2 regions of the Pseudonocardia zijingensis genome follow, and region 2 is predicted to be linked to the other one. Evidence: riboswitches for the same ligand, from Rfam matches in the RefSeq annotation. Region 2 holds a riboswitch; the other holds the start of a gene.
What was found. A riboswitch is a leader RNA that binds a small molecule or an ion and turns the genes downstream of it on or off. The one in region 2 is predicted to bind glycine.
Positions count from the first base shown of each region.

Region 1: another riboswitch for glycine. It lies ahead of gcvP (aminomethyl-transferring glycine dehydrogenase); the one in region 2 lies ahead of ACFPL3_RS27435 (glycine cleavage system protein H).

Region 1 is NZ_JBHSKO010000024.1:89,261-92,915, reverse strand. It holds gene ACFPL3_RS33160 (alpha/beta fold hydrolase) at 1-817, shown strand, start outside; gene ACFPL3_RS33155 (NAD(P)/FAD-dependent oxidoreductase) at 814-2,022, shown strand; glycine riboswitch at 2,041-2,132, shown strand; gene gcvP (aminomethyl-transferring glycine dehydrogenase) at 2,285-3,655, shown strand, end outside.
Region 2 is NZ_JBHSKO010000017.1:13,070-16,724, reverse strand. It holds gene ACFPL3_RS27445 (DJ-1/PfpI family protein) at 1-146, shown strand, start outside; gene ACFPL3_RS27440 (GlxA family transcriptional regulator) at 242-1,207, opposite strand; glycine riboswitch at 1,314-1,423, shown strand; glycine riboswitch at 1,424-1,527, shown strand; gene ACFPL3_RS27435 (glycine cleavage system protein H) at 1,570-1,785, shown strand; gene ACFPL3_RS27430 (serine hydroxymethyltransferase) at 1,787-3,070, shown strand; gene ACFPL3_RS27425 (L-serine ammonia-lyase) at 3,076-3,655, shown strand, end outside.

The sequences.
Region 1 (3,655 bases), on a different contig from region 2:
GCGCCGGCAGCTGGCCGGGGTGTCGACCGCGGTGCTCGAGGGCGGTGACGGGCCGCCGATGGTCCTGTTGCACGGCCCGGGGGAGTTCGGGGCCACGTGGCTGCCGGTGGTGCGCCGCCTCGCGCGGACCCACCACCTGGTGGTGCCGGATCTGCCCGGCCACGGCGAGTCGCGGGTGGAGGAGGGCCCGCTCGACGCCGCACGCGTGCTGGGCTGGCTCGACGAGCTCGTCGAAGAGGTGTGCCCGGTGCCGCCGGTGCTGGTCGGCAAGACGATCGGCGGTGCCGTCGCGGCCCGCTACGCCGCCGGGGACCACCGCCGCATCGCCGCCGTGGTGCTGGTCGACACGCTCGGGCTCACCGCGTTCGACCCCGACCCGCGGTTCGCGATGGCCGTCCAGCGCTTCCTCGGCGCCCCGACGCCGCGGTCCTACGAGCGCCTCATGGATTTCTGCGCCTTCGACCTCGAGCGGGTCCGCGCGGACATGGGGGAGCGCTGGGACGCCTTCACGGCGTACGCGGTGGAGGTGGCCGGGGACGACCACGTGCAGGCCGCGTTCGGCAGCCTGATCGGCCAGTTCGCCGCGCCGATACCGCCCGCGCAGCTCGCGGGGATCGACGTGCCCACCACCCTGATCTGGGGCAGGCACGACCTCGTCACCCGGTTGTCCGTGGCGGAGACGGCGAGCGCGCGGTACGGGTGGCCGCTGCACGTCGTCGAGGACGCGGGCGACGACCCGGCGCTCGACCGGCCGGCCGCGTTCGTCGCCACCCTGGAGGACGCACTCGGCGCGGTGCAGGCGGGGGCGATCCGATGAGCGGCCACGACGTGATCGTGGTGGGGGCGCGCTGCGCCGGGTCGCCCACCGCCATGCTCCTGGCCCGGGCGGGGCACCGCGTGCTGGTGGTGGACCGGGCGAGCTTCCCCAGCGACACGCTCTCGACGCACATCGTGCACGCGCCGGGGGTGGCCGCCCTGCGCCGGTGGGGTCTGCTCGAGCGGGCCGTGGCGGGCTGCCCGCCGATCGAGGAGTACGCGTTCGACTTCGGCCCGTTCACGATCACCGGGCGGCCCGGCACCGCGTACGCCCCGCGCCGCACGGTGCTGGACACCGTGCTCGTCGAGGCGGCCGCGGCTGCGGGTGCGCAGGTGCGGGAGCGGTTCACGGTGTCGGAGCTCCTCGTCGAGGAGGGCCGGCTGGTCGGCGTGCGCGGCCGGGGGAGCGACGGGCGGGAGGTCGTCGAGCGGGCGCGTGTGGTGGTCGGGGCCGACGGCCTGCACTCGCTGGTGGCCCGCACGGTGCGCCCGGAGCAGTACCACGAGAAGCCGCGGCTGCTGTGCGGCTACTACGCCTACTGGAGCGGCCTGCCCATGGCCGGGCGGTTCGAGACCTACGACCGCCAGGAGCGGGCGTTCGCCGCGTGGCCGACGAACGACGACCTCACGGTCGTCATCACCGGCTGGCCCTACCGCGAGCTCGCGGCGAACCGCGTGGACCTGGAAGGCAACTACCTCGCCACCATCGGCACGGTGCCGGAGTTCGCCGAGCGGCTGCGCGCGGCCCGGCGGGAGACGCGCCTCGTGGGCACGGCCGTGCCGAACTACTTCCGCAAGCCCTACGGGCCGGGCTGGGCGCTGGTCGGCGACGCCGGGTACAACACGGACTTCGTCACCGGCCAGGGGATCCAGGACGCGTTCCGGGACGCGCAGCGGTGCGCGGCCGCGCTGGACGAGGCGCTCACCGGGGCCCGTTCGTTCGACGACGCGCTGCGCGACTACCAGTCCGACCGCGACGCGCACGTCCGGGCGATGTACGAGTTCACCGCCGGCATCGCGTCCCTGGAGCCGCCGCCACCCGAGGTGCAGCGGCTGCTCGCGGCGGCGAGCACCGACCAGGAGGCGATGGACGGGTTCGCGCGGGTGGCGGCGGGGGTGACCTCGCCCGCGGAGTACTTCTCCGACGAGAACGCCGCGCGCGTACTCGCGCGTGCCGCGGGCGTGGGGGAGGGGGCGCGGCGGTAACATCGGGCGGGTAGTCGCCGAACCCGCGCGGGAGAGTCCCGGTCCAGGCCGGGCGCCGAAGGAGCAACTCCTCCCCGGAACCTCTCAGGCACCAGGACCGTGCGGGCGAGACGCCTCTGGAAAGCGACGGGCGTGCCCGTCCGCCGACGGGGAAAGTCCTGGTGTGCCGGGGCGAATCTCTCAGGCGCCCGCGTCGCGGGCGGGGACAGAGGGGGAGGGTGGTTCCACCCTGGCCCGCCGCCCGCTCCGCCTGGAGGATCTCGTGTCCGACCGACCCGCACTCGCCGATCTGGAGCGGGGCACCCCGTTCGCCGAGCGCCACATCGGGCCCCGCCCACACGAGCTCGACACGATGCTCGCGGCCATCGGCGTGTCCTCGCTCGACGAGCTCGCCGCCGCGGCCGTGCCCGCCGGCATCCGCGACCAGGAGCCGGTCGCGTCCACGCTGCCGCCCGCGGCGTCCGAGACCGAGGTGCTGGCGCAGCTGCGGGCCCTCGCGGCGCGCAACACGGTGACCGTCCCGATGATCGGCCTCGGGTACGCGGGCACGGTCACCCCGGCGGTGATCCGCAGGCACGTGCTGGAGAACCCGGCCTGGTACACCGCCTACACGCCCTACCAGCCCGAGATCAGCCAGGGCCGCCTCGAGGCGCTGCTGACGTTCCAGACGATGGTGGCCGACCTCACCGGGCTCCCGGTGGCCGGGGCGTCGCTGCTGGACGAGGCCACCGCGGCCGCGGAGGCGATGACGCTGCTGCGCCGGGCGGGCAAGGCGCGCTCGCCGCGGTTCGTGGTGGACGCCGACACGCTCCCGCAGACCCTCGACGTGCTGCGCACCCGCGCCGAGCCGCTGGGCATCGAGTTGGTCGTCGCCGACCTGGCGGAGGGGTTGCCCGAGGGTGAGCTGTTCGGGCTCCTGCTGAGCTACCCGGGCGCGTCCGGGGCCGTCCGCAACCCGGCGGCGCTCATCGAGGCCGCCCACGAGCGCGACGCGCTGGTGGCCGTGGCCGCCGACCTGCTGGCGCTCACGCTGCTCACCTCGCCCGGTGAGCTGGGCGCGGACGCCGCGGTCGGCACCACCCAGCGCTTCGGCGTGCCGCTGGGGTTCGGCGGCCCGCACGCCGGCTACCTGTCGGTGCACGAGAAGCACGCCCGGCAGCTGCCCGGCCGGCTGGTGGGCCTGTCGCGCGACGCCGACGGCCACCCGGCCCTGCGGCTGGCGCTGCAGACCCGCGAGCAGCACATCCGCCGGGAGAAGGCCACCTCGAACATCTGCACCGCGCAGGTGCTGCTCGCCGTGGTCGCGGCCTGCTACGCGGTGCACCACGGCCCGGACGGGCTGCGGCGGATCGCGCAGCGCGCCCACCGCATGGCCGCCGTGCTGGCGGCCGGGCTGCGGGCCGGCGGGGTGGAGGTCGTGCACGGCGAGTTCTTCGACACCGTGCTGGCGCGCGTGCCGGGCCGGGCCGACGCCGTGGCCGACGCCGCCCACACGGCCGGCATCGCGCTGCGCCGCGTCGACGCCGACACGGTGGGCATCGCCTGCTCGGAGGTCACCACGGTGGCGCACCTGGAGGCGGTGTGGACGGCGTTCGGGGTGCAGGCCGACGCCGGGGCGCTCGACGCCGCCACG
Region 2 (3,655 bases):
AGCCGCCGTTCGACAGCGGCACGCCCGAGACCGCACCCGCCGACGTCCTCGCGGCCGCCCGGGACGGGGTGGCCGAACTGACCGCCCGCCGGGAGGCCACCGCGCGCCGCGTGGCCGAGCAGCTCGGGGTGGCCCTGACGACCTGACCCCCGCCGCGCAGCCCCACCCCGTATGCCAGCAAGGTGGCTTTACTGGCGTAATCGGCCGGCAAAGCCACCTTGCCGGCGTAAGGGGCACGCTGTCAGGAGGCCTCGGACCTGGTGCGGAAGGCGCGGCGGTAGTCCGAGGGCGACACGTGCACCAGCTCACGGAACCTCCTGCGGAAGGCCACGGTGGTCTCGAAACCACAGCGGGCCGCGATCTGCTCCACGGTGAGGTCGGACGACTCCAGCAGTTGCCGCGCCCGCAGGATCCGCTGCCGGGCCACCCACCGCCACGGGGACGTGCCGAACTGCGCCTGGAACCGGCGGCTGAACGACCGGGTGCTGTACCCGATGTGCCCGGCCATCTCCGCGACGCTCAGCGGGCGGTCGAGCCGTTCCTCCACCCAGCTCAGGAGGCGGGCCATGTCGATGTCGGCGGGCTCGGCGGGCCGGTGGCCGTACTCGACGAACTGGGCCTGGTCACCCGCCCGGTGCGGGGCCACCAGCGTGCGCCGAGCGATCTTGTTCGCCACCTCGGCACCGAAGTCGGACCGCACGATGTGCAGGCACAGGTCGATCCCCGCCGCGACGCCGCCCGAGGTGAGGAGCCGGCCGTCGTCGACGTAGAGGACGTTGTCCTCCACGGTGGCGGTCGGAAACAACCTGCGCAGGTCGGCGGTGACGGCCCAGTGGGTGGTGGCGCGGCGGCCGTCGAGCAGGCCGGCGTGCCCGAGCGCGAACGCTCCCGTGCAGATCGACACCATGCGGCAGCCCCGCTCCGCGGCGGCGTGCAGCGCGGACGCCGTGCGTTCCGGCAGCGGCTCGAGGATCGGGCCGTAGCCGGGAACGATGACGGTGTCGGCCTGCTCGAGGACGTCCAGGTCGCCGTGCCCGCCGACGGCGGCGCCGCAGGCCGAGGTGACCGGGCCGCCGCCCTCCGTGCACACGACGAGCTCGTAGTTCTCCGGTTCGGGGTCGCGGTGGCGGTGCCCGAAGAACTGCGAGATCGCCCCGAAGTCGAGCAGGACGAGACCGTCGAGGGCGAGGGCCGCAACGCGGTGCACGGCCGGAAAGTATCACCCGGTCCTTCCTCGGCCACTGGTTCGCGGTGGTGGACGCGCGTGGCGCGGCCCGCTAGCGTCCCGATCCACAACAGCACATCGGGCCGTTCGAACCCGGGCGGGAGAGTCCCGCGCCCCAGCGCCACGGCGCACGGGGTGGCGGGCGCCGGAGGAGCAAGACCCCGCCAATCTCTCAGGCACCCACACCGCTCGGGCGAGGCCACTCTGGAAAGCAGGCGTCCGACACGCCTCGCCCACGGTGAAAATCGGCACCCGGTCTGCGGGTCCGGTGAAACTCTCAGGCTCACGACAGAGGGGGCTCCCGCCCCGGCACCCCGCCGGGCGCGCATCGTCGGGGAGCCCGCATGTCGTCGTCCGTCCGATCCCCCTCGCACGACACCCACGCCGCGCTCGGTGCTGCCTTCGCCGGCTGGGCCATGCCCGTGCCCTACCACGACCTCGTCGACCGGCCGGAGGTCGTCAACGAGGACCCGTACGGCGACGGCTGGTTGTTCTGCGTCTCCGCGCCGGACGGGTTGCACGACGCCGCCACGTACCGCCGACTCGTCGAGGAGGACTGAGATGGACCCACAGCTGCTGGCCACGCTCGAGCAGATCGATCCGGAGGTCGCCCTGGCCGTGGACGCCGAGCTCGGGCGACAGCGCGACGCGCTCGAGATGATCGCGTCGGAGAACTTCGCGCCCGCCGCGGTGCTGGAGGCCCAGGGGTCGGTCCTCACCAACAAGTACGCCGAGGGCTACCCGGGGCGGCGCTACTACGGGGGCTGCGAGCACGTCGACGTGATCGAGCAGCTCGCCATCGACCGCGCGCGGCAGCTGTTCGACGCCGAGTACGCCAACGTGCAGCCGCACTCCGGCGCCCAGGCCAACGCCGCCGCGATGGCCGCCTTCCTCGAGCCGGGTGACCGCATCCTCGGCCTCGACCTGGCCCACGGCGGGCACCTGACGCACGGGATGCGGCTCAACTTCTCCGGCCGGCTCTACGCGGTGTCGTCCTACCACGTCGAGCGCGACACCGGTCTCGTCGACATGGCCGAGGTCGAGCGGGTGGCGCGCGGCGAGCGGCCGAAGCTGATCGTCGCGGGGTGGTCGGCCTACCCGCGCACGCTCGACTTCCCCGCGTTCCGCCGGATCGCCGACGAGGTCGGGGCGTTCCTGATGGTCGACATGGCCCACTTCGCCGGCCTGGTGGCCACCGGCCTGCACCCGAGCCCGGTGCCGTACGCCGACGTCGTGACCACCACGACCCACAAGACGCTCGGCGGCCCGCGGGGCGGGCTGATCCTCGCCAGGCGCGAGCACGCCAAGCGCATCGCGTCGGCGGTGTTCCCCGGGCAGCAGGGCGGCCCGCTCGAGCACGTGATCGCGGCCAAGGCCGTGGCGCTGCGCATCGCGGGCTCGCCGGAGTTCCGGGAGCGCCAGGAGCGCACCCTCGAAGGCGCCCGGATCCTCGCCGAGCGGCTCGGCCGCCCCGACTGCGCGGACGCGGGCGTCCGCGTGCTCACCGGTGGCACGGACGTGCACCTCGTGCTCGTCGACCTGGTCGACGCGCAGCTCACCGGCAAGGAGGCCGAGGACCGGCTGCACGACGTGGGGATCACCGTCAACCGCAACGCCGTGCCGTTCGACCCGCGCCCGCCGATGGTCACCTCGGGGCTGCGGATCGGCACCCCGGCGCTGGCCACCCGCGGGTTCGACGCGGCGGACTTCACGGAGGTGGCCGACGTCGTGGCCGAGGCGCTGCTGCCGGGCTTCGACGCCGCCCGGGGCGCTGGGCTGCGGGCCCGGGTCGCGGACCTCACGGCTCGCCGGCCGCTCTACGCCGACCTCGTCCGCGCGGGGTGAGCGCCGTGGCCGTCAGCGTGTTCGACCTCTTCTCGATCGGCATCGGGCCCTCGAGCTCCCACACCGTGGGCCCGATGCGGGCCGCCCGCACCTTCGTGGCAGGCCTGACCGCCGACGGCCTGCTGGGGCGCACCACCCGGGTCAAGGCCGAGCTGTTCGGTTCCCTCGGCGCCACCGGCCACGGGCACGGCAGCGGCCCGGCGGTGGTGCTGGGCCTGCTCGGGGAGCTGCCCGAGACCGTGGACACCGCGGCCGCGCCCGCGCTGGTGGCAGCGGTGCGCGAGAGCGGCCGCCTGCGGCTCTCGCCGCACCACGAGGTCGCCTTCACCGAGCGCGACGACCTCGTGCTGCACCGGCGGCGGGCCCTGCCGGGGCACCCGAACGGGATGGTCTTCCGCGCGTTCGACGGCGCCGCGGAGATCCGCGCCCGCACCTACTACTCGGTGGGCGGCGGGTTCATCCGCGACGAGGACGGCGGTGTCACCGAGGACCGCACCGCGCTCCCGTATCCGTTCGGCTCGGGGGACGAGCTGCTGCGCCGCTGCGCCGAGACCGGGTTGCCGATCAGCGAGCTGATGCGCCGCA